Regions from separate parts of the Janthinobacterium sp. NKUCC08_JDC genome, predicted to be linked through region 2. Evidence: predicted binding sites of a transcription regulator. Region 2 holds the regulator's gene; each other region holds the start of a gene.
What was found. The regulator FNR, encoded in region 2, switches genes on or off when oxygen is low (the NO sensors DNR and NnrR bind a similar motif). The targets are predictions, from matches to a motif close to TTGATNNNNATCAA.

Region 1 (9,693 bases), on a different contig from region 2:
TTACTGGTTTTTCAGCAGCGACCACCACCACTTGCCATGGCATATCAAGAGCATGGCCTTGCATTTACTGATAGAAACGGGCTGGTGCGGCGCCCTGTCCATGCTGGCCCTGCTGGTTCTGGCCGGCCAACGCCTGCTGCGCCAGGCCGCGCGCGGCGATGCAGGCGCGCTGGCCTGCGCCGCCGCCCTGCTGGGTTTTCTCGTCGTCGGCCTGTTCGACAGCCTGCTCGACGTGCCGCGCATCGCCCTGCTGTGCTACCTGATGCTGCTGTGCGCGCTGCTGCAGCCCGTGCCACCTCCTCACGTTGAAAGTGCGCCGCCATGAAAGCCCTGCCGTTTACATGCTTGTCCGCCCTCGTGTTTTGCCTGGCCTTGGCCAGCGCGCCGTGCCGCGCCGATGCGCCGCTGGCGCAAACCATCGCGCGCATCAAACCATCGATCGTCGGCGTGGGCAACCTGCAAAAAACGCGCACGCCGCCGATGAATTTCATCGGCACGGGTTTCGTGACCGGTGACGGCCTGAGCGTGCTCACTTGCGCCCATGTGATCCAGAAACTGCTCGACACCAATCCGAACGAGGTCATCGGCATACTCACGGGCCAGGGCGACGTAACGCAATTTCGACCCGCCAAGGTCCAGGCGCTGGACACGGAACACGACCTGGCCTTGTTGCGCCTGTCGGGCGCGCCCCTGCCCGCCCTGGCGCTGGGCGACGCGGCCACGGTGCGCGAAGGCCAGGCCATGGCCTTTACGGGATTTCCGCTGGGTACCTTGCTCGGGCTGCGCCACGTGACGCACCGCGCCACCGTGTCATCGCTGACACCGGTGGTCATGCCCAGCGAAAACGCCCAGCGCCTCGACGTCCGGCGCCTGGCGCAGCTGCAAAAGGCGCCGTACACCGTGTTCCAGCTGGACGCGACGGCGTATCCGGGCAGCAGCGGCAGTCCCTTGTTCGATCCCGAGACCGGTCTCGTCTACGGCATCGTCAACATGGTGTACGTCAAGGGCCTCAAAGAGGCCGCCATCAGCGCGCCCAGCGGCATCACGTACGCGATTCCGGGCAGCCACATGCAGGCGATCTTGCTGAAGAATAAATGAATCGTCAGTTGCGCCCCTGCCTCAGCCGGCCGGTAATACCGGGCTCATCCCATGTCGGAAAAAAAAAGGGGTAAAACGACCGTTCACCCCCATGCTGTTCCATCAGGCCACCGAATTTACGGATCTGGGCCCCCATGTAATCGAGGTCCAGCCGTAGCAGCACGGCCGGCGCCCCCACGCGCGTGCACTCGCGCTCGCCGCCGAAGTCCTGGAAACCCAGCATGCGCTTGTAAAACACCACATGGCGCGGGTTGACTTCGATCACGTAATCCGTAAAGCCGTGAATATTGTGAGCATAGATATAAGAAATATGAATCAGCGCCGCAAACACGCGCTTGCTCACGCCCTTGTCGATGGCCAGGCGCGACGGTTCGCACAGGCGCCGGCCCTGCGCGCGCAGGACGTCGAGCTTGTCGCGGAAGTTTTCATCGGCGGGCAAGCCCGTCTCGTCGTTATCGAGGCACAAGGTCATGGTGCCGACGGTGGTGCCGGCCGTTTCCGCAAACAGCGTGATTTTATTCAGCGCATGCGCCGTGCAAGGATCGACGGCATAGCCGCGCCAGCCGTACATCTTGCGGATCAGCAAACTGGCCGCTTCGCGCCGGCCACGCGAATTGGCCATGCGGATATGAAAGCGCTGCAGGTCGAGCTCATGCTCCATGGCCGGGTCGATCTGCCCCTCGCCCACCACCAGATCACTGAAGTTGCCTGGCGTGTCGAAGGAAATTATGGGTTCATCTTCAAAGCTCATCTTGTCCTCACGTTCATCGGCAGCCGTCGAGACGGACTGAAGCCAATGCCTTGTGACAAGAGAAAAACTGGAGAAGTTCCCAGCAATAGCTAAAAAAACAGAAGAAATTTGCCTTTGGATAGCAAAATAACACGATGAAATTTGTCTATAAGTACAAAATGGCAAATATAATTGCTGTTTTGATATTGACGAGCTTGCTGTTAAAAAAAGCTTTCCGGTATCAATAACACATCGCCCGGCCGCATCATGACGTTGGCGGAAATATCGCCTTCCTTCAGCAAATCGTCGAGCCGCACCCGCAGCTGCTGCTGGTTGCCTTCGCGCACGCGGATGATGCTGGCCTTGTTGCCGGCCGCGAAATCGGTGATGCCGCCCACCGCGATGAGCACGTCCATCAGCGACATGCCCAGCCGGTACGGCAGCGCCTGCGGCTTGGCCGCCTCGCCGATGACGCGGATCTGCTCGCCATACGGCCCCGAGAAGTTGGTGACGATGACCGTCACCACGGGCTGCTGGATGAACTTGCTCAAGGCTTGCTCGATGTCGCGCGCCAGCTGGGTCGATGTCTTGCCGCTGGCGGGCAAATCCTCGACCAGCGGCGTGGTGATCTTGCCGTCCGGCCGCACGGCCACCGTCAGCGACACTTCCGGATTGCGCCAGACGATGATGTTGACGGAGTCGCCCGGGCCGATCAGGTAATCGTGCATGGGGGCGCTGTCGTCGGACGGCGCCAGCGGATGGCGCGTGCGGCAGGCGCCCAGCAGGCTGGCGGCGCCCGCCAGGACCAGCGTGTTGCAGACAAATGCACGGCGAAATGGATTCATGCGGAGCCTCTTCGAGTCGATGCGCGTCCATGGCCGGCCCCGCAGAACCAGCCTGGGCCGCGAACTTCCTATGATTATTAAAACCCGGCAAGTGAACCTTGAGGCGTATCAAGAAGCAATCATCTTGGGAAATCTTGCTCCACAGCCGCCCTATACTTTGCTTACTCAACAAGCAAGTATTTCTTGCAAGACGCCGTCGTTGTCCGCGCCGCCAACCCATCTACCGGGCAGCACCGTTACCTGAAGGAAGCGACATGGAAGAATTGATACAGCAACTGCTTTCCGGCTTGAAAGGCATCTGGAAGTACCGTTGGCATGCGGTGCTGGTGGCGTGGCTGGTGGCCATCGGTGGCTTCATCAAGGTGATCACCCTGCCCGACGATTACCAGACGTCGGCGCGCGTGTTTGTCGATACGCAAACCATCCTCAAGCCGCTGATGGCCGGCATGACCAGCGTGCCGAACACGGAACAGCAGGTGGCCATCATGAGCCGCACCCTGCTCAGCCGCCCGAATGTGGAGCGCGTCATGCGCATGGTCGACCTCGACCTGGACTCGAAGACCGTGCGCGAGCACGAAGCCCAGCTGGACAACTTGATGAGCCGCATCAAGATCACTGGCACCAACGCGTATGACATCTACACCATCAGCTACAGCGGGCGCGACCCCAAGCTCGTGCGCGACGTCGTGCAAAGCCTGCTGACCATCTTTGTCGAAGGCAGTTTCCAGGGAAAGAAAGGCGATTCCCAGAAGGCGGTGCAGTTCATCGACGAGCAGATCAAGAATTACGAGGACAAGCTGAGCGCGGCGGAAAACCTGGTGAAGGAATTCAAGATCCGCAACAACCTGCTGCTGCCGCGCCAGGGCATCGACTATGGCAGCCAGCTGCTGATGTCGTCCGATAGCCTGAACAATGCCAAACTGGAACTGGTCGAGGCGGAACAGGCACGCAAGGCCATCCAGAGCCAGATCGAGGGCGACGAGCCCGTGCTCGACCTGGAGCCAAGCGCGTCGGCCATCACGAATCCCGAGCTCGACGAGCGCATCGCCTCGATCAACAAGAACCTCGACAGCCTGCGCATGCAATTTACCGAACTGCATCCCGACATCATCGCCTCGAAGCGCCTGGTGGCCCAGCTGGAAGAACGCAAGATCGAGGAAAACAAGCTGAAAGCGGCGTCCGGCGACCCGGGCAAGAACTACAGCCCCATGCTGCAGCAGCTGAAGGTGGCGCTGACGGATGCGGACGCCAAGGTGGCCGCCATCCGCGCCCGCGTGCAGGAATACAGCGCGCGCAACGAGCGCCTGCTGGCGCAAAGCAATGCCGTGCCCGAGGTGGAATCGCAGCTGGCGCAGCTCAACCGCGACTACATCATCAACAAGGAGAACTATGAAAAGCTGATCGGCCGGCGCGAAGCGGCCAAGCTGTCGGGCGAACTCAGTTCCACCACCGACATGATGGCCTTCAAGATCATCGACCCGCCCACGGTGCAATATGCGCCCGTCGGCCCGAACCGCCCGCTGCTGTTCAGCGCGGCGCTGGGCGCGGCCCTGGTGGCCGGCGTCGCCACGGCATTGCTCATCAGCCAGGTGCGCCCCACCTTCCTCAGCCCCTCCGAACTGCGCGATGCCACAGGCTTGAACGTGCTGGGCACGGTATCGATGAACTGGACGCCGCTGCAGCAGGTACGCCGCCGCCGCGCCCGCTATGGCTTCGGCGCCTGCCTGGGCAGCCTGTTCGTCCTGTACGGCGGGGTCATGACGGCCGCGCTGCTGAAATTCTAGATCCAAGGGAGCGACGATGAGCAGCAAGGACAGCGGCAAGCACGAACCCACGATCCTCGGCGTGGCCGAGGCCAGCGTGCCTTATACGGTGAACGGTACGGATGGCGCGGACGCAAGCCGGTCGCCCCGTTACCGGCCCCTGAACCTGGCCCGGCTGGCCGAGCAAGGCATGCTCACGCACGATGGCGGGCGCAGCGCCGTGGCCGAGGATTTCCGCATCATCAAGCGCCCGCTGCTGCGCCAGGCGCGCGCCAGCGGCAGCGACGCCATCCGCCACGGCAACCTGATCGTCGTCACCAGCGCCATGCCGGGCGAAGGCAAGACCTACTGCGCCGTCAACCTGGCCATGAGCATCGCCATGGAACTCGATATCACGGTACTGCTGGTCGATGCCGACGTGGCGCGCCCGTCCGTGCTGAAAGTGCTGGGCCTGCCGCCGGAGCCGGGGCTGATGGACGTGCTGCTGGACCCGCAACTGGCCATGGCCGACGTGATCCTGAAAACCAACGTGGCCAATCTGAGCCTCCTGCCCGCCGGGCGCAGCAACAAGCACGCGACGGAATTGCTGGCCAGCCGCGCCATGAGCCGCTTGCTGGCCGAGATCGCCAGCCGCTATGGCGACCGCATCGTCGTCTTCGATTCGCCGCCCCTGCTGATCACCAGCGAAGCGCACGCGCTGGTGGGGCAGATGGGGCAAGTGGTGATGGTGGTCGAAGCGGAAACGACGACTCAGCACGCCGTCAAGGAGGCGCTGCGCCAGATCGAGTCGTGCGAACACATTCATTTGATCTACAACAAGACCAAATCGTTCCCCGGCAACGACTACTACGGCTATGGCCATTACGATTAGCCGCCGGGGCTCGCTACCGCTGCTGCCCTTGCTGTCGCTGCTGCTGCCCGTGCCGGCCAGTGCCATCGACTGGCTGGCAAAACCGTCGCTGCGCCTGCGCGAAAGCTATACGGACAATGCCTTGCGCGCACCGCCCGGCAAGGCGCAATCGGACTTCATCACGGAAATCGCGCCCGCCATCGCCCTCATCGGCACGGGACCGCGCCTGCGCGTCCACCTCGATTACAGCTGGCACAAATACCTGTCCGGACAGCGGGCCGATACCGATAACCACGAACTCCAGGCCTCGGCCGACGCCGAGCTGGTGAAGGACTGGTTCTTCATCGATGCCAACGCCAGCGTAAGCCGGCGCAACATCTCGCCGTTCGGCCCCCAATTGATCGACGACCTGCCCGACACGGACAATGCCAGCACCGTGCGCACCACCGGCATCAGCCCCTATCTGCGCCACCGTTTCCGCGGCCTGGCCACGGCCGAGCTGCGCTATACGCGCAACACGGTCGACAGCGGCGGCGACTTGCTGTCCGTGCACAGCGATGAAATGGAATTGCTGCTCAGCGGCGAGCCGCGCGGCACCGGCTGGACCTGGAACGCCAGCCACGACGTACGCCGCACGCAGGACAGCAAGCTGGCGCCCGTGCGCATGCAGCGCAGCAGCGTGGGCCTGCGCTATCCGTTCAGCAGCAAATGGTCGGCCACGGCCAGCGGCGGCATGGAAAAGGAAGGTTATATCTCGGCCAGCGGCAAGGCGCCCGAGGGCCGCTTCTGGTCGCTGGGCGGCGTGTGGACGCCGTCGCCGCGCACCAGCGTCGCCTTCAGCACGGGCAAGCACTTCTTTGGCACCACCTACAGCCTGGACGCCACGTTCCTGCAGCGCCATACCAACTGGCAACTGAACTACAGCGAAAACATCACCACCATGCCCACGCAATTTTCGCGCCTGGGCAACCGCGACGCGGGCCAATTGCTCGATCAATTGTGGCGCGGCATCTTTCCCAATGCGCGCGACCGGCGCCTGCGCATCGATGCCTTCCTGCGCTACGCCAACAGCCTGGGGCCGGAACGGGGCGCCATCAATTACTTCAGCCACCGCTATTTCCTGCAAAAGCAGCTGAAGCTGACGATGGCGCGCGCCACGGCGAAAAGCACGATGATCGCCGGCATCACGGCCGTCGACCGCACGGCGCAAACGGCCAGCGGCATCGACAGCGGCCTGCTGCCCGGCGTGGAATTCGGCAGCGAAGACCGCACGCGCCAGATCAGCGGCAATGTGGGCTGGAGCTGGCAAGCCAGTTCGCGCACCAGTGTGAATGTCAATGCCGGCTACGCCAGCGTGCGCTCGCTGAGCGTGCCCCGGCGCGACAACAACATCACCTTGACGGCCGGCTACACGCGCATCCTGCAGCCGAACATGACGGCCAGCATCGACGTGCGGCACACGCGGCACGCCAGCAACCGCGGCGGCGACTACCGCGAAAACGGCGTCAGCGCCACGCTCACCATGCAATTCTAAGGAGCCCGCATGTCCGATCCCTCTCTTGCGTCCGCCGTGCCGGCGCACCTGCTGTGCGTGGTGGCCGCGCGCCCCAACCTGATGAAGATGGCGCCCATCCTGGCCGCCCTGGCCCGCCAGGCGCCCGCCGTGCGCGTGACCTTGCTGCATACGGGCCAGCATTACGACACGGCCATGAATGGCCAGCTGTTTGCGGACCTGGATCTGCGCCCGCCCGACATCTGCCTCGACGTGGGCTCGGGCAACCACGCGCAGCAGACGGCCGAGATCATGCGCCGCTTCGACGCCGTGCTCGATGCGCATCCGCCGCTGGCGCCCGATGGCGTGCTGGTGGTGGGCGACGTCAATTCCACCTTGGCTTGCGCACTGGTGGCGGCCAAGCGCGGCATGCCCGTGATCCACGTCGAGGCGGGCTTGCGCAGCGGCGACCGGCGCATGCCCGAGGAAATCAACCGCGTGCTGACGGACCAGTTATCCAGCCTGCTGCTGACCAGCGAGGAAGGCGCGCGCGCCAACCTGCTGCGCGAAGGCATCGCCCCCGAACGCATCCATTTCACGGGCAACGTCATGATCGACAGCCTGCGGCAGCAACTGCCGCGCGCCGTGCCGCCGGCCGCCACCCTGCGCGCCCACGGCCACGCCTGCCCGCCCGCGTATGGCCTGTTGACCCTGCACCGGCCATCGAACGTGGATGCGCCGGCGCAACTGGAAGCGCTGCTGCAGGCGCTGGGGCAATTGTCGCAGCAACTGCCGCTGCTGTTTCCCATCCACCCGCGCACCCTGGCCGGCTTGCGCCTGGCGGGCCTGGAGCCGCTGCTGGCGCGCCATGCCATCGTCCGCCTGCCGCCGCTGGGCTATTTGGAAATGCTGGGCCTGATGCAGGACGCGCGCCTGGTGCTGACGGATTCGGGCGGCGTGCAGGAAGAAAGCACGGCCCTGGGCGTGCCCTGTCTGACCCTGCGCGACAATACGGAGCGGCCCGTCACCGTGAGCGATGGCACGAATACCCTGGCCGGCACGGACCCGGCCGCCATCCTGGCGCTGGCGCGGGGCATCCTGGACACGGGCGGCAAGCAGGGCCGCATTCCGCCATTGTGGGATGGCCACGCGGCTACGCGCATCGCCGCCGTCATCGCGCCCTGGCTGGCGGCGCGCCGGGGCACGCCGTGACGCCGCCGGTGATATTGCGCAACGCGCTCACCATCGACGTGGAAGATTACTTCCAGGTGTCCGCCTTCGCGCCGCACATCGCCCGCGCCGACTGGCCCCGCCAGGAATGCCGGGTCGAGGCGAATATCGAGCGCATCCTGCTGCTGCTCGACAGCCGGCGCATCCACGCCACCTTCTTTACCCTGGGCTGGATCGCCGAGCGCTATCCGGCCATGCTGCGCCGCGTGGCCGACGCCGGGCACGAAGTGGCCAGCCACGGCTATGCGCACCTGCGCGCCAGCGACCAGTCGGCCGCGCAATTCGCCGACGACGTGCGTCGCAGCAAGAGCATCCTCGAGCAATTGACGGGGCTGGCCGTGCACGGCTACCGGGCGCCAAGCTTTTCCATCGGCGCGGCCAACCTGTGGGCTTTCGACGTGCTGCAGGAAGCGGGCTACCGCTACAGTTCCAGCATCTACCCGATCCGCCACGACCACTACGGCATGCCCGATGCTCCCCGCTTCGCCTGGCGGCCACGTGGCCCGCACGGCGTGCTGGAATTGCCCGTCAGCACCGTGCGCCTGCGCGGGCGCAACTTGCCGGCCGGCGGCGGAGGCTATTTCAGATTGATGCCGTATGCACTGTCGCGCTGGCTTTTGCGACGCATCAATTCGCGCGACGGGCAAGCTGGCATATTCTATTTTCATCCCTGGGAACTCGATCCCGGCCAGCCGCGTCCGCCGGGCCTCAGCGCCAGGACGCGTTTTCGCCACTACCTGAACCTGGGGCGCATGGAAGCACGGCTGGGGCGTTTGACGGGCGACTTCGCCTGGGACCGCATGGACCGTATTTTTCTGGAAAGCACATGATGCACGAGGCCAGCCTTGCTCCCGACCCGGCACCATCGAGCGCCGCCATCGCCGTGCGGTCCCTGCAGGGGCACGAGCATGCGCGCTGGGACGCCTTTGTCGACACGTGCCCGGAAGCGACCTTCTTTCACCGGGCCGGCTGGCAAACTATCATGGAGCAAGGTTTCAAACACGACAGCCATTTCCTGTACGCGGAACAGGACGGGCGCATCGCCGGCGTGCTGCCGCTGGCCCACCTGCGCAGCCGTTTGTTCGGATCCGCCCTCGTCTCGCTGCCCTTTTGCGTGTACGGCGGCGTCGCCGGCGGCAGTTCTTCCGTGCGCCAGGCCCTCGACAGCGCCGCGCTGGCACTGGCCCGGCGTCTCGGCGTGGGCCACCTGGAATACCGCTGGCGCGAAGTGCCGGAGGAAACCTTGGATGCCTCCTGGCTGCGGAAACCCCTGTACGCGACCTTCCGCCGTCCCTTGCTTCCCGACGCGGAACAGAATCTGCTGGCGATTCCCCGCAAGCAGCGCGCCGTCGTGCGCAAGGCCATGGCGGCCGGCCTGCACAGCGCGATCGACTACGACATCAGCCGTTTCTACCCGATCTATGCGGCCAGCGTGCACCGGCTGGGCACGCCCGTCTTCGCGCGCCGCCATTTTGCCCTGCTGCGTACGGTGTTTGCTGACGCCTGCGACATCCTCACCGTCTACCACGGCCAGCAGGCGCAAGCGAGCGTGCTGCTGTTCTATTTCCGCGATGAAGTGCTGCCGTATTACGGCGGCGGCAGCGTGCTGGCGCGCAGCACGGGCGCCAACGATTTCATGTACTGGGAAGCGATGCGCCGCGCCTGCGCGCGCGGCTACCGCCTGT
Region 2 (9,693 bases):
CGCCGCCTTCGAGGCTGTCGACGGCCAGCTCGAGCAGGCGGCCCGCGTGTTGGGCATTTCGGAAATGGCGATCTTCTTTCGCGTCACGTTGCCGCTGGCCTGGCGCGGCATCCTGGCCGGCGTGCTGCTGGGATTCGTGCGCGCGCTGGGCGAGTTTGGCGCCACCCTGATGGTGGCCGGCAGCATTCCCGGCAAGACACAGACCCTGTCGGTGGCCGTGTATGAAGCCGTGCAGGCGGGCCAGGACGACGTGGCCAATACGCTGGTCGTGATCATCTCGGTGGTCTGCATCGTGGTGCTGCTGTTGGCTGGCCGCCTGGCGCCCGGGCGCGTCGCGCACAAAGGACGCTGAGGATGACGCCCATGCAACTCGACCTCGACATCCGCGCCACCTTGCGCTCCGGCAAACGCCGCTTCGACCTGCAGGTGCAATGTACGTCCGGCAGCCAGCGCATCGCCATGTATGGCCCGTCCGGCGCCGGCAAGAGCATGACCCTGAAAGCCATTGCCGGACTCTTCACGCCGAACGAAGGCCATATCCGCCTGAACGGGCGCACCTTGTTCGACTCGGCCGCCGGCATCAATTTGCCGCCGCAGCAGCGCAATGTCGCCTACCTGTTCCAGGATTACGCGCTGTTCCCGCACCTGACGGTGCGCCAGAACGTGGGCTTTGGCCTGAGCCGCGGCTGGTTCAATCCGCGCGCGCGCGAAAAATTACAGAAGGTCGAGCATTGGCTCGACGCCTTCCACTTGCAGGAACTGGCGCACCAGTTCCCCGACGAGTTGTCCGGAGGCCAGCGCCAACGGGTGGCGCTGGCGAGGGCGCTCGTGGCCGAGCCGTCCGCGCTGCTGCTCGACGAGCCGTTCGCCGCCCTCGATCCGGCCCTGCGTGTCAAAATGCGGCTGGAACTGAGCCAGTGGCAACAGCGTCTGGACGTGCCCATGATCCTGATCACGCACGATCCGGAAGATGCGCGCATCCTGGGCGAGCACGTGCTGTACTTGCGCGACGGACAGATCGATAACAGGGAAGACCACATGGCATTGGGTGAACGCATTGGATAAAATCGGCTTGCAAGGCTCGCTATGGATGACGGTGGGCGGGGAAAACCTGGGCGGCGCCGGCAGGGTGGAATTGCTGGGCGCCATCGCCGAATGCGGTTCCATCACGCAGGCGGCCAAGTTGGTAAAGATGAGCTACAAGGCGGCCTGGGACGCCATCGACGCGATGAACAACCTGGCCGGCGAGCCGCTGGTCGAGCGCCTGACGGGCGGCAAGGGCGGCGGCGGCACGCGGCTCACGCAGCGGGGGCGCCAGCTGGTCGACAATTTCCGCATCATCGAACGCGAGCATGCGCGCTACCTGCGCCAGCTGGGCAGCCAGGCCGAAGGCATCGCCGACGATCTTTTACTCATACGGAGAATGGCCATGAAAACGACGGCACGTAATCAATTCCTGGGCAAGGTGGCCGAACTGAAACAGGGTGCCGTCAACGACGAAGTCACCCTGGAATTGCCCGGCGGCCAGCACATCGTGGCCATCGTCACGCAGGGCAGCAGCGCAAGCCTGGGCCTGGTGCCTGGCGCCGAAGCGTTTGCGCTGATCAAGGCTTCGTCCATCATCCTCGTGGCCGACAGCGAAGGCGCGCGTTTTTCCGCGCGCAACCAGCTGGCCGGCACGGTCACGCGCGTGCAGACGGGCGCCGTCAACACGGAAGTGGTGCTGGACTTGCCGCGCGGCGGCACGATCGCCGCCATCATTACCAATCAGAGCAGCACGGACCTGGGCATCGCCATCGGCAGCAGCGTGACGGCGATGTTTAAAGCATCTAGTGTGATCCTCGGTGTACCGGCGTAAACGGCGGCGCTGAGCAAAGTTCCGGGGTCAGACCCGGCGGGTCTGACCCCAGCTTTACGTTGCAGGCCTAATCTTTCAACCGCGACAACCAATCCGCCGCCGCCGCCAGCGCCAGTTCCAGCTCCTGCGCCGTGTGCGCCAGCAGGCTTGGGACTTCATCCAGGCGACCCGCGTCGATGGCTTCCTCGGTGGCGAACGCGGCGCGGATCAGGCGTTTCGTGCCCAGGGTGCCGACGGAGCCGCGCACGCTGTGCAGGATACGCGCCACGTCGCTGTGGCGGCCTGCCTGCAATGCTGTTTCCGCGTCGCGTACGGGCGTCATGCCCTTGTTCAGCGCGTCTTCGACCATGCGCCGCAGTACACCGCGCCCCTTCGCGTCACGTCCCATCACGCGCATCAGCGGCGCCATGGAAAACACCTCTTCATCGGCGACGCGTACGGGCTCGGCCGTCTGCACTGGCGGGCGCTTGGGCAGGTGGCGCAGGATGACTTCCATCATCTCTTCCACCACCACGGGCTTGGCGATGAAGTCGCTGATGCCGGCCGTCATGCAGCGCTCGCGCTCGGACGCCAGCACGCCGGCCGTCATGGCGATCACGGGCAGGCTCAGGCGCAGCTCCGTGCGGATGATGTGGGTGGCGCTGAAACCGTCCATGACGGGCATCTGCATGTCCATCAGCACGATGTCGTAGCGCAGCGCTTCCGTGCGCAGCCGTTCCACGGCTTGCAAGCCGTCGCCCACCACGTCGAGGGTGGCGCCCATGTGTTCGAGGATGCCGCGCGCCACGGCCTGGTTCAAATGATTGTCTTCCACCAGCAGGAAATGCACGCCGGCCAGTTCCGTGCCCAGTGGCTGGTGCAGGATGCGCTGCTCGCCGCCGTCGTTCTTGGTGATCAGTGCCTGGTGCAGGGCATCGAACAGGCTCGATCCCGTGATCGGTTTCATCAGCACGACGTCGGCCTCGGCCGCGCTGGAAATTTCCTCGAGGTGGTTGCGGGCGAAGGCGTTGACCATCACCACGATGGGCTGGCGCTGGCCGCTGGCCGCCTGGCGGATGGCCTTGGCCGTGGCCAGGCCGTCCATGACGGGCATGTGCCAGTCGGCCAGCACCACGTCGTACGGTTGCTGCTGCGCCAGGCGTTCGCGGTACAGTTCGATGGCGGCAAAGCCGGAATCGACTTCGTCGGCCAGCCAGCCCCACGCCTCGATCAGCTTGACGATCAGTTCGCGCGTGGTGCGGTTATCGTCGGCCACCAGCAGGCGCAGCTGGCCCAGTGCCGGCGTGCGTCGCGTTTCGGCTGGCTGCGCCAGCATCTCGAACGGCACGCTGAACCAGAAGCGGCTGCCCTTGCCTTCGCTGCTGGCGACGGCGATGTCGCCGCCCATCATGTGGATCAGCTGCTTGCTGATGGCCAGGCCCAGGCCCGTGCCGCCGAAGCGGCGCGTGATGCTCTGGTCGCCCTGCGAAAACGCGGCAAACAGCTGCTGTTGCTGCAGTTCCGTCATGCCGATGCCCGTGTCGCGCACTTCGAAGCGCAGCCAGGCGCGGCCGCTCTCGCTCCTGCTCTCGGCCAGGCTGACGGCCACCACCACTTCGCCGTTCTCCGTGAACTTGATGGCGTTGCCGGCCAGGTTGACGAGGATTTGCTGCAGGCGCTGGGCGTCGCCCACGAGGCGCCGCGGCACGTCGGGCTCGACGGCGATGGCCAGTTCCAGCTCCTTTTCGCCCGCATTCATCGTCATCGTCGTGGCCAGGGTATTCATGACTTCGTCGAGGTCGAATTCGACGGGCGACAGTTCCATGCGCCTCGCCTCGATCTTCGAATAATCGAGCACGTCGTTGAGGATACCCAGCAGCGACTGGCCCGCCACGCGCACCATGGTCAGATACTTGCGCTGTTCCGTATCGAGCTTGGTATTTCCCAGCAAATACACCATGCCCAGCACGGCATTGAGGGGCGTGCGGATTTCATGGCTCATGTTGGCCACGAAATCGCTCTTCGCGCGGTTGGCGGCCTCGGCCCGGTCGCGTTCCTGCTCCAGTTCGGCCGCGCGCGATTCGAGTTCCTGCTGCAGACGGTCGCGCTCGCTCATCAGGCCGTTGAACGCCTCCGTCAGTTCGCCGATCTCGTCGCGCTGCTGCACCGGCACGGGGGTGAAACGGCTGCCGCTGGTGCGCAGGGCCAGCAGGGTGTTGCGCAGGCGCACCAGCGGCGACAGCAGGCGCACGGTGACCCAGCCCAGAACAAATGCGGCCAGCAGCGAAGCGAGGATGCTCCACAGCACCAGCCGGTACAGGACGCCATCGAACGGTTCGAAGGCGTCCGCGACGGGCAGCGAGGTAGCCAGCAGCCAGTTCACCGATTTCAAACGCTTGAAGCTGTTGACGGCCGTGATGCCGCGGCTGTTGGTGCTGACCATGCTGCCTTCGCCATCTTCCTTCAGCAGCTGGGTGGTCGTCAGGTTGGCGCTCGGCTGGCGCGGCTGCAGCAAGCGGCTGGTATCGGGATGCAGCACGTAGCGCGGCACGGCGCCGCGCGTGAGGATGAAGTAATAGCCGCTCTTGCCGATCTTTTCCGAGCGCAGGCGTCCCAGCAGGTTGTCCTTGTACAGGCGCAGCACGCCGATCACCACGCCGGCCACCTGGCCATCGGCGGCCAGCACGGGCGCGACCATCTGCACGATGGGCATGCCGCTCGACTTGCCGAGCATCGGCTCGGTGATCATGGGCTGGCGCGTGCGCAGCACGGTCTGGAAATACTCGCGCTCGGCAACGTTGATGCCCGTGCGCCCCGCCACTTCCGGCATGTCGGCCACGACGGCGCCCTGCGCATTAAGCACCAGCACGTCGTCGAACAGCACCAGCATCGAGCGGCGCGAATAGTATTCGCGCAATTGGGCCGGCTGGGCCATCAATTCCGGCGGCTGCTGCCTGGCCGTCAGGGTGACGATCTGCAGCAGCATGCCCAGCTTGTCGTCGAGCTCGGCAGCGGTGCGGCTGATCAGGGATGACTGCTGGCTCAGCAGTACTCGGGTGAAGTCGTCGCGCATGTGCTGCACCTGTATCATGGTGACCAGCGCGATCATGGCGATCGAGGTCAGACTGGTGGCCAGCGCGACTTTTGCTTTGATGCCGAGAGGCTTCATGATTTCCTTTTCAGTACCGGGCGGCACAGGCGGCAGATAATGCTGTTAGGAATTTTCCTATCAATACATCAAGTTGGCAAGCGGCGCCGCGCAAATGGCCCTCCCCGCATGGGCTTTTGACGATGTTGCCATATAATTAAAGTCGGAACGTCGTTTATTCGCCGAAATTGCGGTGAAATTGGCACACGGCAACCCTGTATGCAGTAAACTTGTTGTTGCATTTTCTAAAAGGTACCGACATGACTGAAGCGCTCCTCACTCCAACCTTGCCCACAGTGACCGTGGAAGCGTTGCGTGCGCGATGCTCGACCTGCAGCATGCATCAATTGTGCCTGCCGATGGGCCTCGATATGGGCGACATGGACAGGCTGGACCAGATCATCGGCCGCCGCCGCAAGATCGTGCGCGGCGCCTCGCTGTTCCGCATCGGCGACTCGTTCCAGAACCTGTACGCGATCCGGCTGGGGCACTTCAAGACGTACCAGATCAATCCGGGCGGCGAGGAGCAGGTGACGGGTTTCCAGATGGCCGGCGAACTGCTGGGCATGGACGCCATCAGCGCCGACCGCCACCACTGTAATGCGGTGGCGCTGGAAGACAGCGAAGTGTGTGAAATCCCGTTTTCCAGCCTGGAACAATTGCTGGGCAATATGCCGACCCTGCTGCGGCATTTCCACCGCATGATGAGCCAGGAAATCACGCGCGAGCAAAGCGTGATGCTGTTGCTGGGCAATATGCAGGCGACGCAGCGTTTTGCCGCCTTCATCGTCAACCTGGCGTCGCGCTATGAGGCGCGCGGCTATTCGAGCAGCAAATTCCAGCTGCGCATGTCGCGCGAGGAAATCGGCAACTACCTGGGCCTGACCATCGAGAGCGTCAGCCGCCTGCTGTCCAAATTCAAGAAGGAAGGCTGGCTGCGCGTGTCGAACCGCGAGATCGAGATCCTGCAACCAGCCAAGCTGAAAGCCATTACGGCAGGCACGGACGTCTGCAAGTAAGGCTTATAACTCTTCGTCCGCATGCAGCGCGATGCTGCGCTGCACGGGCCAGGTCCAGATGCCGGACAGGCGCCACTCGCGCTTGTCGTTTTCCACCAGCACCTGCCAGCGGCTGCGCTCGAGCATCGGCAGCGCGACCGAGAAATTGCCGGCCGCATCGGGCTGCACCAGCAGCTTGATATCTTTTTCCGGCAGGGTCGCATGCGCCAGGTGCAGCTGCAGCGGTCCCTGGTAGGCCTTGCCGAAGCTGTGCACGGAACCGCTCAGGCGCGCTTGCGCCACGTCGTACGCCAGGCTCGTCTCCATCGCCAGGTCGCTGGCGATCGTGTCGCGCTTCAAATCCTGGTTGATCGCCTTGCCCTGCTTGTAATAATCGCCCACCACCAGCGCGTCGGGCTGCGTAAACGCGATATAGCCCATGAAGCTGCCGACGACCACGGACAGGCCGGGGCCGATCATCAGCAGCCATGGCCAGCGATGCTTGTACCACGGTGCAACGGGAGGCTGCAGTTTCAGACTGTCGGACATGGTATTTCTCCTGTGTAAACGGCCAGCCCCCATGCGGGGACCGGCCTTCCTGCATTAACGCGGCACGATGAAGACCGCGCTTTCACGCACATGCAGCGACGGGTTGTCCAGCGATTGCAATTCGATCGCAATCTTGTTCGACCCCTTCTCGCCCACGCCGTGCGGCACGCGCAGGCGGATCGGCCAGCCCAGCGTTTCCGTCGGCTGCAAGGTCACTTCTTCGCGCGTCAGCAAGGTCAGGCCCGGCAAGCCGGAAGCGCTGATCTTGAAATGCTGGCTTTGCTCGGACGTGTTCATGATCTGCAGGCGGTAGACGTTTTCGATCATGCCGTCTTCCACTTCGCGTCCCATCGAACCGCGGTCGCGGATCACGTCCATTTTCAGGGGCGTGCGCAGGGCCAGCGAGGTACATACGGCGATGATGATCAGGGCCAGGATGGAAGTGTAGATCAAGACGCGGGGGCGCATGGCGCGCTGGCGTATCTGCTTCGAATTGAAGTTGTTTTCCATCGCATGGTCGGTGCTGTAGCGTATCAGGCCACGCGGCCGCTCGACCTTGTCCATCACGCTGTTGCAGGCATCGACGCAGGCGGCGCAGCCGATGCATTCATACTGCAGGCCGTTGCGGATATCGATGCCGGTCGGACACACCTGCACGCACAGGGTGCAGTCGATGCAATCGCCCAGCTTGTCGTTGTTGCCGGCCTTCTTGCTCATGGCGCCGCGTGGTTCGCCGCGCTTGGCATCGTAGGTAATGATCAGGGTGTCCTGGTCGAACATGGCGCTCTGGAAGCGCGCATAGGGACACATGTATTTGCACACCTGCTCGCGCAGCCAGCCCGCGTTGCCGTAGGTTGCCAGGCTGTAGAACAAGACCCAGAACCATTCCCAGGGACCGAAATTCAGGGTGGTCACCTCGCGCGCCAGTTCCTTGATCGGCGTGAAGTAGCCGACAAAGGTAAAGCCCGTCCACAGGGCGATGGCGCCCCACACCAGGTGCTTGGCCGTCTTCTTGAATGCCTTGCGCACGGACGGGCCTTGCTTGTCGAGGGCCATGCGCGCGCTGCGCGTGCCCTCGATGCGGCGTTCGACCCACAGGAAGATTTCCGTGTATACCGTTTGCGGGCAAGAGAACCCGCACCACACCCGCCCGGCAATGGCCGTGACGAGGAACAACAAATACGCACAGATGATCAGCAGGGCCGCCAGATAGATGAAATCCTGGGGCCACAGCACGACGCCGAAAATGTAGAACTTGCGCGTGGTCAAGTCGAACAGCAGGGCTTGCCTGCCATTCCAGGTCAACCACGGCAAGCCGTAGAACGCGAGCTGGGTAAGCCATACGCATACCCATCGCCAGGTAGCGTAGCGTCCTTTGGCCTCGCGAGGGTAGATCTGCTCGCGGGCCGCATACATCTTGATGACTTGAGGTTCCATTACATCATTTCACGGGCGTCTGAGGATTCGACAGGCTCCAGACATACGCCGACAGCACGTGTACCTTGGATTCGCCGAGGAAATCGCTGAAGGCCGGCATGGTGTTGCTGCGTCCCTTGCGTACGGTTTCCATGATGGTATCGGCGCTGCCGCCGTACAGCCAGACCTTGTCCGTCAGATTCGGCGCACCGAGCATCTGGTTACCCTTCGCATCGGCGCCATGACAGGCCATGCAGGCGCCAAACTTGGCCTTGCCCAGCACGGACTTGACGGGATCCGAGGTCGAACCGGACAGGCTCAGCACATAATGGGCCACGTTCTCGACATCTTTTTCGGAGCCGAGGGCGGCGCCCATCGGAGGCATCTGCCCATTGCGGCCGTGCAGGATGGTGGTCTTGATGATGTCGGGTTCACCGCCATACAGCCAGTCCTTGTCCGTCAGGTTGGGGAAGCCCTTGTTGCCGCGCGCATCCGAACCGTGGCATTGCGCGCAGTAGGTCAGGAACAGGCGCTGGCCGATGGCTTGTGCCTGCGGGTCGGCGGCTACCGTCTTCAAGTCCTGGCTCAGGTACTTGTTGAACAGGGGACCGTAGTCGGCTTCCGCCTTCTTCAGCTCTTCCTCGTACTGGCCCGTCGATTTCCAGCCCAGGCTGCCGGCATAGTTGCCCAGGCCCGGATACAGGAACAGGTAGGCCAGCGCGAAGACGATGGTGATGTAGAACAGCCACATCCACCAGCGCGGCATCGGCGTATTGAGTTCCTTCAAGTCCTCGTCCCAGACGTGGCCCGTGGTGCCGTCGGCGGGGGCGCCGGCGACCACTTTCACTTTCGACTGCGAGTACAGCAGCACGCCGCAGCCGATGATGCCCAGCAGGGACAGCACGATGATGTAGATATTCCAGAAGCCATTGGTAAAGTCAGCCATGGTTATGCTCCTTCGCCAGGTTCATCTCGGCCTCGGCCGGATAGTCGAGCGCGTCGTCGGCGAACGGCAGGCGTGCCGCCGCGTCGAAGTCGCTGTTGCTGCGGCTGAACGTCCACCACAGGATGCCCACGAACGTCGTAAAGGAAACCACCGTCATGACGCTGCTGGCGCTGTCAAACAGGTTTTCGATTGCCATGCTAATTCCTTGTTTTGATTAATGTACCGAGGCCTTGCAGATAGGCGACCAGGGCGTCTTCTTCCGTCTTGTCCTGCAGCTGCGCGGGGCCGGCGGCGATTTCTTCCTCGCTGTACGGCTGGCCCAGGCGTTTCAGGGCGCGCATCTTCGGCACGATCTCGTCAGGCACCAGCTTGGTCTTCGCCAGCCAGGGGTAGGACGGCATGTTCGACTCGGGCACCACGTCGCGCGGGTTGTTCAAGTGCGTGCGGTGCCATTCATCGCTGTAGCGGGCGCCCACGCGGGCCAGGTCGGGCCCCGTGCGCTTGGAACCCCACTGGAACGGACGGTCATAGACGAACTCGCCGGCGACCGAATAGTGGCCATAGCGTTCCGTTTCCGCGCGCAGCGGACGCACCATCTGCGAGTGGCAGTTGTAGCAGCCTTCGCGCACGTAAATGTCGCGGCCCGCCAGGCGCAGCGGCGAATACGGCTTCAGGCCGGCGACCGGTTCCGTCGTGCTCTTCTGGAAGAACAGGGGGACGATCTCGACGGCGCCGCCGATGCTGATCACCACCGTGACCAGGGCGATCAGCAGCCAGGGGTTTTTCTCAATCCATGCAT
Region 3 (9,693 bases), on a different contig from region 2:
CATCGGCACGAACGCCTTCCAGGAATGCGACGCGCTGGGCATCTCGCGCCCCGTCACCAAGTGGAACCGGCAAATCCGCACGGCCGACGAGACGGCCGCCGTCGTGCACGAAGCGTACGTGCAGGCCACGCAAGGCCGGCCGGGCCCCGTGCTGATCGATTTTCCCAAGGATATGCAATTGGCGACCGTCGCGGCCAACACGCCGCCGCCGTCCGTCGCCAACGTCGCCGCCCCCTTGCCCGACGCGGCCGATATCGAGCAGGCCGCCAGCCTGATCGCCAACGCGCGCCAGCCCGTGTTCTATGGCGGCGGAGGCCTCATCAATTCCGGCCTCGATGCCTGCGCCGCTTTCCAGCAGCTGGTGAAACTGGCGGCCGCGCCCTGCACCCTGACCCTGCTGGGCCTGGGCGCCTTTCCCGCCTCGCATCCGGCCTTCCTTGGCATGCTGGGCATGCACGGCACCCTGGAAGCGAACCTGGCCATGCACCATGCGGACCTGATCGTCTGCGTGGGCGCCCGCTTCGACGACCGGGTGACTGGCAGGCTGGACGCCTTCTGCCCCGGCGCAAAGGTCATCCACGTCGATATCGACCCGGCGTCGATCGGCAAGGTGGTGCGCGCCGACGTGGCCCTGCGCGGCGATTGCGCGCCCGTGCTGGTCGCCCTGCTGGCGCAGTTGCGCGGCCGCCTGCTGGCGGACCGCCAGCCGTGGTGGCAGCGTATCGACGGCTGGCGCGCTCAGGACAGCCTGGCGTTCGACGACACGCCGGACGTGATCGCGCCGCAGGCGCTGATGCGCCGACTGCAGGCGGCCCTGGACGGACAGGACGCCATCGTGTCCACCGACGTGGGCCAGCACCAGATGTGGGCGGCCCAGCACTTGCGCTTCGAGCAGCCGCGCCGCTGGCTGACCTCGGGCGGCGCCGGCACCATGGGCTATGGATTGCCGGCCGCCATCGGCGCGCAGATCGCCCATCCGGGCAAGCGCGTCGTGTGCGTCAGCGGCGACGCGTCGATTTTGATGAATATCCAGGAACTGGCCACGGCCGTGCAGCACCGCCTGCCCGTGAAAGTGGTGCTGTCGAACAATGGCTACATGGGCATGGTGCGCCAGTGGCAGGAACTCATCCATGGCGGGCGTTACAGCCACAGCTACACGGAAGCGCTGCCCGATTTCGTCGCGCTGGCGCGGGCGTTCGGCTGGCAGGCGCATACGGTCAGCCGGCGCGAAGACCTCGACGCGGCGCTGGCGGCCTGCCTGGCATCCGAAGGCCCCTACTTCCTCGACGTGCGAGTGCATGGCGAAGAAAATTGTTTCCCCATGATGGCGCCCGGCGCGGGGCACCATGAAGTGACCCTGTCCAAGGGACAGGTGTACAGCGAGCGGTAGGTCGGCATGACCACCGGCCACGCCGACGATGTTGCCGGATTACGCGTGGCGTTGCCACGCTAATCCGACCTACTCGCCCCCACGGGTAGGTCGGATTAGCGGCGGTACGCCGCGTAATCCGACATCACCACCGGCCGGATTACGCCCATATCCTGTAGATCCAGTAACTTTCATCTTCGCGGCTGGCGCGTGCCAGTTCGGTGGGACTCAGGCCGGTGATGGCGCGCACTTCGCGGCACAGGTGGGCCTGGTCGGCGTAGCCGCCCTCGGCGGCGATATCGGTCCAAGAAGCATTGCCTTGCAGCATGGCCTCGCGTGCGTCGAGAAACGACTGTTCCGCGCGGCGCATGCGTCGCAGGGTGCGCATGGGCTGGCCGGCCCAGGCCTTGATGCGGCGCTCGATATTGCGCGCGCCGCTGGCCAGGCCCGTCGAGGCCGCCTGTACGCCCAGGCGGCGCACCCAGTCCTGGATGGCGCCGGTGGGATGGTCGCCGCTCTTGCGCGCCAGCGCCCAGCGCGGCGCCAGGAATGCTTCCACCAGCGCGATGCGCGCTGCATCGTCGGGCGCGGCCAGCACGGCGTCGGACAAGGCCAGCCAGTCGGCGTCGAACAGCGGTTCCAGCGGGCGCACCTGGTCGAACAGGGCCGCCATGTCGATGCCCGTCAGCGCGTGCAGGGCGGCCGGATACAGCATCACCATGAACGAGTGCACGGGGCCGGGGTTGTAGCTGACCAGCGGATAGCCGCGCGGTCCGCTGAACAGGGCGGGCGGCATGCGCACGTGCAGCAGGTCGGAGCCGGGCGCGGCCGCCTCGACGTCGCCCGCGACCGTCCACAGCAGGCAGCACATGGGCGTGGCGGGAAAGCGGTTCAGGCGCTGCGCGGGCGGCAGCGGCGCGCAATGCGTGGTGTCGCGCACGAGGAAGGCGCGCACGCAGGAAGCGAGCGCGGTGCGCGGCGCGATCAAGCGGGTCAGGGGCGTGGGGGCGGCAGGCATGGCGACGATTGTACCGGCAATTTTTGGCCGCGCGCGATGTCGTATTCGTTCAAGACGCGTGCGCGCAAGCGCGCTAGAGTCTAGCCATCGTTCCCACGACAACAGGAGCTTTTCATGCCGCCACTCGACCACGCCGCCGCACCCGCCACCACCCTGCGCCAGATCCGCCAGTTGCCGGGGCCATTCGCCTTGCCCATCATCGGCAACGCCATGCAAGTGCGGCTGCCGCGCATCCACCGCGACGTGGAAGGCTGGGTACGCCGCTATGGACCTTTCATGCGTGCCTGGTTCGGCCGCACTCTGGTACTGGTGGTGGCCGACAGCGAGGCGGTGGCCGCCGTGCTGCGCGACCGCCCCGATGGTTTCCGCCGCCCCCTCAGCAGCTACATCGTTTCGGAGGAAATGGGCGGCAATCCCGGCGTCTTCCTGGCCGAAGGCAGCGAGTGGCGCAACCAGCGCCGCATGGTGATGGCCGGCATGGCGCCAGGTGCCATCAAGGCGTATTTTCCCGCGCTGGTGACGGTGGCGCAGCGCCTGCAGCGGCGCTGGCAGCATGCCGCCACGCAAGGCCAGTCCATTGCCCTCGATGGCGACCTGAAACGCTACACGGTCGACATCATCGCCGGCCTGGCCTTCGGCACGGAAGTCAATACACTCGAATCGGGCGAGGACGTGATCCAGCGCCACCTGGACGCCATCCTGCCAGCCGTGGCGCGGCGCAGCCTGTCGATGCTGCCCTACTGGCGCTACGTCAAGCTGCCCGTCGACCGGCGCCTGGACCGCGACGTGGCGGCGCTGGACGTGGCCGTGGCGCAACTGGTGCGGCAGGCGCGCGAACGCATGGAACAAGACCCCGCGCGGCGCGTGCGCCCGCCCAACCTGCTCGAAGCCATGATCGCCGCCGCCGACGAACCCGGCAGCGGCGTGAGCGACCGCGCCGTGGCCGGCAATGTGCTGACCATGCTGCTGGCCGGCGAAGACACGACGGCCAACACGATTTCCTGGATCATCTACCTGTTGCAACGCCATCCGCACAGCCTGGCCAAGGCGCGCGAGGAAGTGCGGCGCCTGGCACCCGACGTGACGCAGTTCACCGTGGCGCAAATGGATAGCCTCGACTACCTGGGCGCCTGCGCCAGCGAGGCCATGCGCTTGAAACCCGTGGCGCCCTACATTCCGCTCGAAGCGCTGCGCGACACGGTGGTGGGCGACGTGGCCGTGCCCGCCGGCAGCATGCTGTGGTGCGTGATGCGCCACGACAGCGTGTCCGATGCGCACTTTCCCGATGCACAGGCTTTCCAGCCCGAACGCTGGCTGGAAGGCGGCGAGGCGAACAACAAGCGCGCCGCCATGCCTTTCGGCGCGGGCTTGCGCACGTGCCCGGGCCGCTACCTGGCCTTGCTGGAAATCAAGATCGCCATGGCAATGCTGCTGGGCAGCTTCGACATCGCCGGCGTCGACACGCCCGATGGCGGCGAAGCGCAGGAACTGATGGGTTTCGTGATGTCGCCCATCGGCCTGACGATGCGCCTGGCGCGGCCGCAGTGATACCATGGGGGAAGTCCCATACATTCGACCTTCCCATGACCATCCGCCTGGAATCGCCGCAGCAAGCCGACGTGCAAACCCTGATCGCCGAGCTTGACGCCTACCAACAGACCCTGTATCCGGCTGAGTGCGTCTACTCGCTGGACCTGGCGTCCGTGCCGCCTGATACCCTGCTGTTTGCCGTCGCCCGCGATGCGGCAGGCGCGGCGCGCGCTTGCGGCGCCATCGTCGTCACGCCCGATTTCGGCGAGGTCAAGCGCATGTACGTGCACCCGGACAGCCGCGGCCTGGGCCTGGCCAAGCGCCTGCTGGCCCTGCTGGAAGAGCAGGCGCTGGCGTGCGGCTGCCGCTTGCTGACCTTGGAGACGGGCATCCACCAGCCCGAAGCCATCGCCCTGTACGCGCGCCACGGCTACCAGCGGCGCGGGCCGTACGGCGACTATCCTGACGATCCATTCAGTGTTTTCATGGAAAAACCGCTGCAGGTGGCGGCATGAGTGCGCCTGCCGACAGCCTGTTTGACATCCGCGCGCGCCTGCGCACCTTTGCCGACGAGCGCGACTGGGACCAGTTCCACACGCCGAAAAACCTGGCCATGGCCCTGTCCGTCGAAGTGGCGGAACTGGCCGAGCACTACCAGTGGCTGCCCACGGGCGCGGACGCCGAGCTGGACGAGGCCAAACGCACGGGCATCCGCCATGAACTGGCCGACGTGCTGATGTACCTGGTGCGCCTGGCCGACAAGAGCGGCGTCGACCTGCACGCGGCCGTACTGGAAAAGATGGAACTCAATGCGCAGAAATACCCGGCGCAGCAGGTGCGTGGCGACGCCCGCAAATATAGCGAATACTGAACGAATACTGAGTCACCCACCCGTGCGTGGCTGATGCGCAAAAAAGCGTAGCATCCAGCCATGCGCATTCCTATTTCCCTGCTGCTTGCCTGCCTGCTCCCTGGCCCGGTTGCCCTGGCGCAAACCGCACCCGTGCCGCAGGTCAAAGTGGACGCCACGCGCGACCCCGTCGATAAATCGTACCGCAAGATGCTGCAGGGCGTGGACCGCTTCGAGCGCGACCGCGCGCTGGCGCCGCAAGCGAGCTTGCGCTTTCGTCTACTGCCGCGCCAGCCTGGCGTGGACATGACGGGCGTGCAGCTGCGCATCGCTGGCGACACCGTCAGCATCCCCTTACCCTTGGCCGAGGACAACAGCTTTGCTCCCGTGCGCAATGCGCAAGCGGCGCGCGAAGACGCCGTGCTGATCGCCAACCGCAAGGCCACCACCATGAGCTGGCGCGCGCAAGTGATCACGCCCGGCTTGCCGCCCGGCACGCGGCGCCTGGGCGACCTGCGCCTGGAATGCCGCGCCGGCATGGATTCGGGCCTGATCTCGAACGACCCGCAAATCATCGCCTGGCTGTCCAGCATGCTCTACAGCACGGACAAGGTGTGTTCCGAGCCGGATGGCAATTATTTGTTCTTCACGGAGCGGCCCCTGTTCGGCGTCACCCTCGTGCATGGCGAGCGCCGCCTGGCGTTGCCGTTCAGGATGCTGTACGCGGGCGGCGAGCAGACGCCCGCCTCGCTGCCCTATTGCGATTGCCAGGTCTTGCTTGACCGCACGTATTACGCGCCCTTATGGGATGCCAGCTGGCCCGACGACACCCTGCTGGAATTTACTTACATGGACGAGGTGGTGCCATGAAATGGCTGCTGATCGCCATGCTGGCGCTGCTGGCCGCCTGCTCCGGCACGCGCGCCTTGCAGGCAAGTAAGAACGTGCCATATGCCACCTTGGAACAGACGGTGCAACCGGGCAGCAGCACGCGCGAACAGGTGCGCGCCGCGCTGGGAGACAGCACGTCCATCCGTTTCGACAGCGGCAATGAAGTATGGATGTACACCTACCCGGCCGCCTCGGGCGCGCAGGGAGAATATGTGATTTTGTTTGGCGGGGATGGGGTGGTGAAGAAGGTGCGCAGCGGAGAGGTGTATCGGGTGAAGCAGTAAAAGTACCCAAAAAGCAAACTGGGGTCGTACCCTGAGGGTACGACCCCGGCCTTTCGCCGTTGGGGTAATTAGCGTGCTTTCAGCAAAGCGCGCGACGCCACGCCCGCGCCCACGCTGCGTCCCATACCAGCTGTCTTGCGCTTGGGCGAGGCCTTCAATTTGAAGATGCCGATCGACTGGGCCACGCTGTCGGTGCGTTGCGCCAGGCTGGTGGCGGCAGCAGCCGCCTGCTCCACCAGCGCCGCATTCTGCTGCGTGATGCCATCCATGTGGATGACGGCCTGGTTGACTTGCCCGATGCCCTGGTTCTGCTCGCGCGTGGTCGAGGAAATCTCGTCCATCACTTCCGTCACCCTGGCAACCGAGGCGATCACTTCCGTCATGGTGGCGCCCGCATTGCTGGTCAGCACGCTGCCCGCATTCACGGTGGCGATCGAATGGTCGATCAGGTTCTTCACTTCTTTCGCCGCTGTTGCCGAGCGCTGCGCCAGGCTGCGCACTTCGCCGGCCACGACGGCGAAGCCGCGGCCATGCTCGCCCGCGCGGGCCGCTTCCACTGCCGCGTTCAAGGCGAGGATGTTCGTCTGGAAGGCGATGCCGTCGATGAGACCAATGATGTCGAGAATCTTGCGCGACGAGGTGCTGATCTCGTCCATCGTGGTCACCACTTCGCTGACGATGGTGCCGCCCTTGGCCGCGACGGTAGACGCCTGCGCCGCCAGCTTATTGGCCGTGTCCACGTGGTCGGCGCTGTTCTGCACCGTGGAAGTCAGCTCTTCCATGCTGGCCGCCGTCTGTTCGAGGCTGGACGCCTGCGATTCCGTGCGGCTGGACAGGTCCATATTGCCCGTGGCGATCTCGGCCGTGGTGACGCGGATATCCTCGAAGTTGGCGCGCACGTCGCCGATGATGCTGTGCAAGTTGATATTCGTCTGGCGCAAGGCCGCCATCAATTGGCCCATGTCGTCGTCGCGCACTTTGTCGATGACGCCCGTCAAGTCGCCGCCAGCCATCTTGCGCGCCACCGTGATGGCCTCGCCCAGCGGCGCGACGAGGGAATTGTGCAAATGGGCCCAGAAATACAGCATCAGCGCCACGGCCGCGGCGGCAGCGCCGCTGAGCCAGCTGCGCGTGGCCGTGCTCGTGTCGCCATCGATATTCCACACGGCGCAGCCGAGAATGGCCAGCACCACGCCAAAGACGATGCAATGCAGGGCCAGGTCTTGCGACAGGGTCAGCTTGCGCCACTCGGCCAGCTTGGCAGCCCAGCCCTGGCGCACGACGCGGCCATTGCGGATCGCCAGCTTGGCGCTATTGCCGTCTTTAAAACTTTTATACAGGGCTGCCGCTTCGTTGATCTGCTCGCGCGTGGGCTTGGTGCGCACGGACATATAACCGATCGGGCGGCCGTTTTCGATGACGGGCGTGATATTGGCGAAGACCCAGTAGAAATCGCCATTCTTGCAGCGGTTCTTGACCATGCCGGTCCATGGCATGCCCGTCTTGATGGTATCCCACAGGTCAGCAAACGCTTCGGCCGGCATATCGGGATGACGCAGAATATTCTGTGGCGCACCCAGCAGTTCCATTTCTGAAAAACCGCTGACTTCAATGAAATACTGATTGGCGTAATTGATGTTTCCTTGTAAATCCGTCGTGGAAACAATCGTCATGCCTTCATTTAATACGTATTCATTTTGCGTGATAGGCGTATTGACCCGCATCGTCGCTCCTCTATTTTTTTCAACTAGCATAACAAAATCATAAAAACAATATACCACATCAAGCACCCATGATATATCGCCCCGGCGACAGTGACACTGGTCAAAAAATTTAATAAAAGCTAATTCATTTATGTTTTAGAATTTACTTTGATTCAACTTGATTGATTTTATTGAATGCAAAATTCAAATTGCGCGCAAACACAATAATTAATAAAAAATTATTTATCGGCGAAGCAGGCAATAAATACGCCGTATGCGCCGACAAAAAGGCGCAAGGGAACTGGCGCAATGGCCGGCACGTGGCGACGCCTGCCGCCAACCATAGCGCGGTAACAATATTCATTTCTTGAGGGAAAATAAAAACTGGCGCGAATGCGCCAGTGGGGGAACTGTCTCCAATCCGCGACACAGGCGCCGGAGCGCCCGTGGGGATGGCTTACTTAAAGGTTTTGCGCGGTGGCGACTTCGGACGCGGCGGCGCAGGCTTGCGCTCCGTCGTGCCATCGTCCAGGCTGATGCGCAGCTTCTGGCCCGAGACCACGACCGATTTCAAGTGGTCGAGGATTTCCGGCGGCATGCCTTCAGGCAGGTCCAGCACGCTGTAGTTGTCAAAGATATCGATGCGGCCGATATGCTTGGCTTCCAGGTTCGCTTCGTTGGCGATGGCGCCGACGATGTTGCTTGGCGTCACGGCGTGTTCACGGCCCACTTCGATGCGGTAAGCCGTCACGCCTGGACGTGGACGTTCCTTCTTCGGCGCGCGCGGCGCAGGGGCTGCGTCGCCCGCGTCCGCTGGCGCATCCTTGAACGCTGGCGCGGACTTGGCGGCGAACGGCTTGCGCGGCGCGGCTGGCGGCGCCAGGTCCGGCGCGTCGCCGTCGCGGCTGATGCGCAGCTGCTGGCCCGCGACCCACACGGTTTTCAGCTGATCGAGCAATTCTTTCGGCATGCTGTCCGGCAAGTCCAGGACGCTGTAGTCGTCATAGATTTCGATGCGGCCGATGTTTTTCGAATCGATACCCGCTTCGTTGGCGATGGCGCCCACGATATTGCCTGGTTTCACGCCATGCTGATGACCGACTTCAATGCGGAAGGTCTGCATGCCGGCGTCGGCTGGACGCTGGATACGTTCCTTTTTCGGGAAGGCCGGGCGTTCGCTGCGCTCGTTGCGGTCGAAGCGGTCATTACGCTCGAAACGGTCACTGCGCTCAGGGCGGTCAAAACGGTCTTGGCGCACTGGACGGTCGTCTTGCCACGTGGCTTGCTCGCGCGCCTTGTTCTTGTCCAGCAGCAGCGGCGTATTGCCACGCGCCATCTTCGCCAGGGCAGCGGCGATTTCGATGGCGGGAATGTTTTGTTCGCGTTCGAAATCTTCGATCAGCGATTGGAACTGTTCCAGTTCGCCCAGGGCCAGGGTTTCGCTGATCTGTTCCTTGAACTTGGCGATACGCACGTCGTTGACGGCCTGGATCGTTGGCAGTTCCAGCATGCCGATCGGCTGACGGGTCGAGCGTTCGATGGCTTTCAACAAGTTCTTTTCGCGCGGGGTGATGAACAAAATCGCTTCGCCGCTGCGGCCGGCGCGGCCCGTGCGGCCGATGCGGTGGGTATAGCTTTCCGGATCGTGCGGCACGTCGTAGTTGACGACGTGGCTGATGCGCTCGACGTCCAGGCCGCGGGCGGCCACGTCGGTTGCCACGAGGATGTCGATCTTGCCGTCTTTCAACTGCTGGATCGTGCGCTCGCGCTGGGCTTGCTGGATGTCGCCATTGATGGCGGCAGCCGAGAAGCCACGGGCTTGCAGCTTGCCGGCCAGCTCTTCCGTGCCCAGCTTGGTGCGGGCGAAGATGATCATGCCGTCAAACGCTTCCGCTTCCAGGATGCGGGTCAGCGCGTCGAGCTTGTGCATGCCCGACACGAGCCAGTAGCGCTGGCGGATGTTGTCGGCCGTGCCCGTCTTGGCGGCGACCGTCACTTCGGCCGGGTTCACCAGATAGGTCGTGGCGATGCGCTTGATGACGGAAGGC

Region 1: a site for FNR is predicted at 2,772-2,785, ahead of KO538_RS17415 (XrtA system polysaccharide chain length determinant). Genes of this name have one in related genera too.
Region 3: a site for FNR is predicted at 7,757-7,770, ahead of KO538_RS22955 (PAS domain-containing methyl-accepting chemotaxis protein). Genes of this name have one in related genera too.

Annotation. Positions count from the first base shown of each region.
Region 1 is NZ_JAHKQW010000006.1:315,739-325,431, forward strand. It holds gene KO538_RS17395 (hypothetical protein) at 1-325, shown strand, start outside; gene KO538_RS17400 (serine protease) at 322-1,098, shown strand; gene KO538_RS17405 (long-chain N-acyl amino acid synthase) at 1,103-1,849, opposite strand; gene KO538_RS17410 (XrtA/PEP-CTERM system exopolysaccharide export protein) at 2,050-2,673, opposite strand; gene KO538_RS17415 (XrtA system polysaccharide chain length determinant) at 2,928-4,457, shown strand; gene KO538_RS17420 (XrtA-associated tyrosine autokinase) at 4,474-5,307, shown strand; gene KO538_RS17425 (TIGR03016 family PEP-CTERM system-associated outer membrane protein) at 5,291-6,820, shown strand; gene wecB (non-hydrolyzing UDP-N-acetylglucosamine 2-epimerase) at 6,830-7,990, shown strand; gene KO538_RS17435 (XrtA system polysaccharide deacetylase) at 7,987-8,838, shown strand; gene KO538_RS17440 (FemAB family XrtA/PEP-CTERM system-associated protein) at 8,838-9,693, shown strand, end outside.
Region 2 is NZ_JAHKQW010000004.1:374,115-383,807, forward strand. It holds gene modB (molybdate ABC transporter permease subunit) at 1-352, shown strand, start outside; gene KO538_RS14040 (sulfate/molybdate ABC transporter ATP-binding protein) at 364-1,065, shown strand; gene KO538_RS14045 (TOBE domain-containing protein) at 1,091-1,858, shown strand; gene KO538_RS14050 (response regulator) at 1,926-5,006, opposite strand; gene fnr (fumarate/nitrate reduction transcriptional regulator Fnr) at 5,246-6,004, shown strand; gene KO538_RS14060 (FixH family protein) at 6,008-6,532, opposite strand; gene ccoG (cytochrome c oxidase accessory protein CcoG) at 6,587-7,969, opposite strand; gene ccoP (cytochrome-c oxidase, cbb3-type subunit III) at 7,974-8,894, opposite strand; gene KO538_RS14075 (cbb3-type cytochrome c oxidase subunit 3) at 8,887-9,090, opposite strand; gene ccoO (cytochrome-c oxidase, cbb3-type subunit II) at 9,092-9,693, opposite strand, start outside.
Region 3 is NZ_JAHKQW010000012.1:123,779-133,471, reverse strand. It holds gene ilvB (biosynthetic-type acetolactate synthase large subunit) at 1-1,390, shown strand, start outside; gene KO538_RS22985 (AraC family transcriptional regulator) at 1,530-2,387, opposite strand; gene KO538_RS22980 (cytochrome P450) at 2,502-3,935, shown strand; gene KO538_RS22975 (N-acetyltransferase) at 3,971-4,432, shown strand; gene KO538_RS22970 (nucleotide pyrophosphohydrolase) at 4,429-4,788, shown strand; gene KO538_RS22965 (hypothetical protein) at 4,849-5,637, shown strand; gene bamE (outer membrane protein assembly factor BamE) at 5,634-5,942, shown strand; gene KO538_RS22955 (PAS domain-containing methyl-accepting chemotaxis protein) at 6,011-7,666, opposite strand; gene KO538_RS22950 (DEAD/DEAH box helicase) at 8,103-9,693, opposite strand, start outside.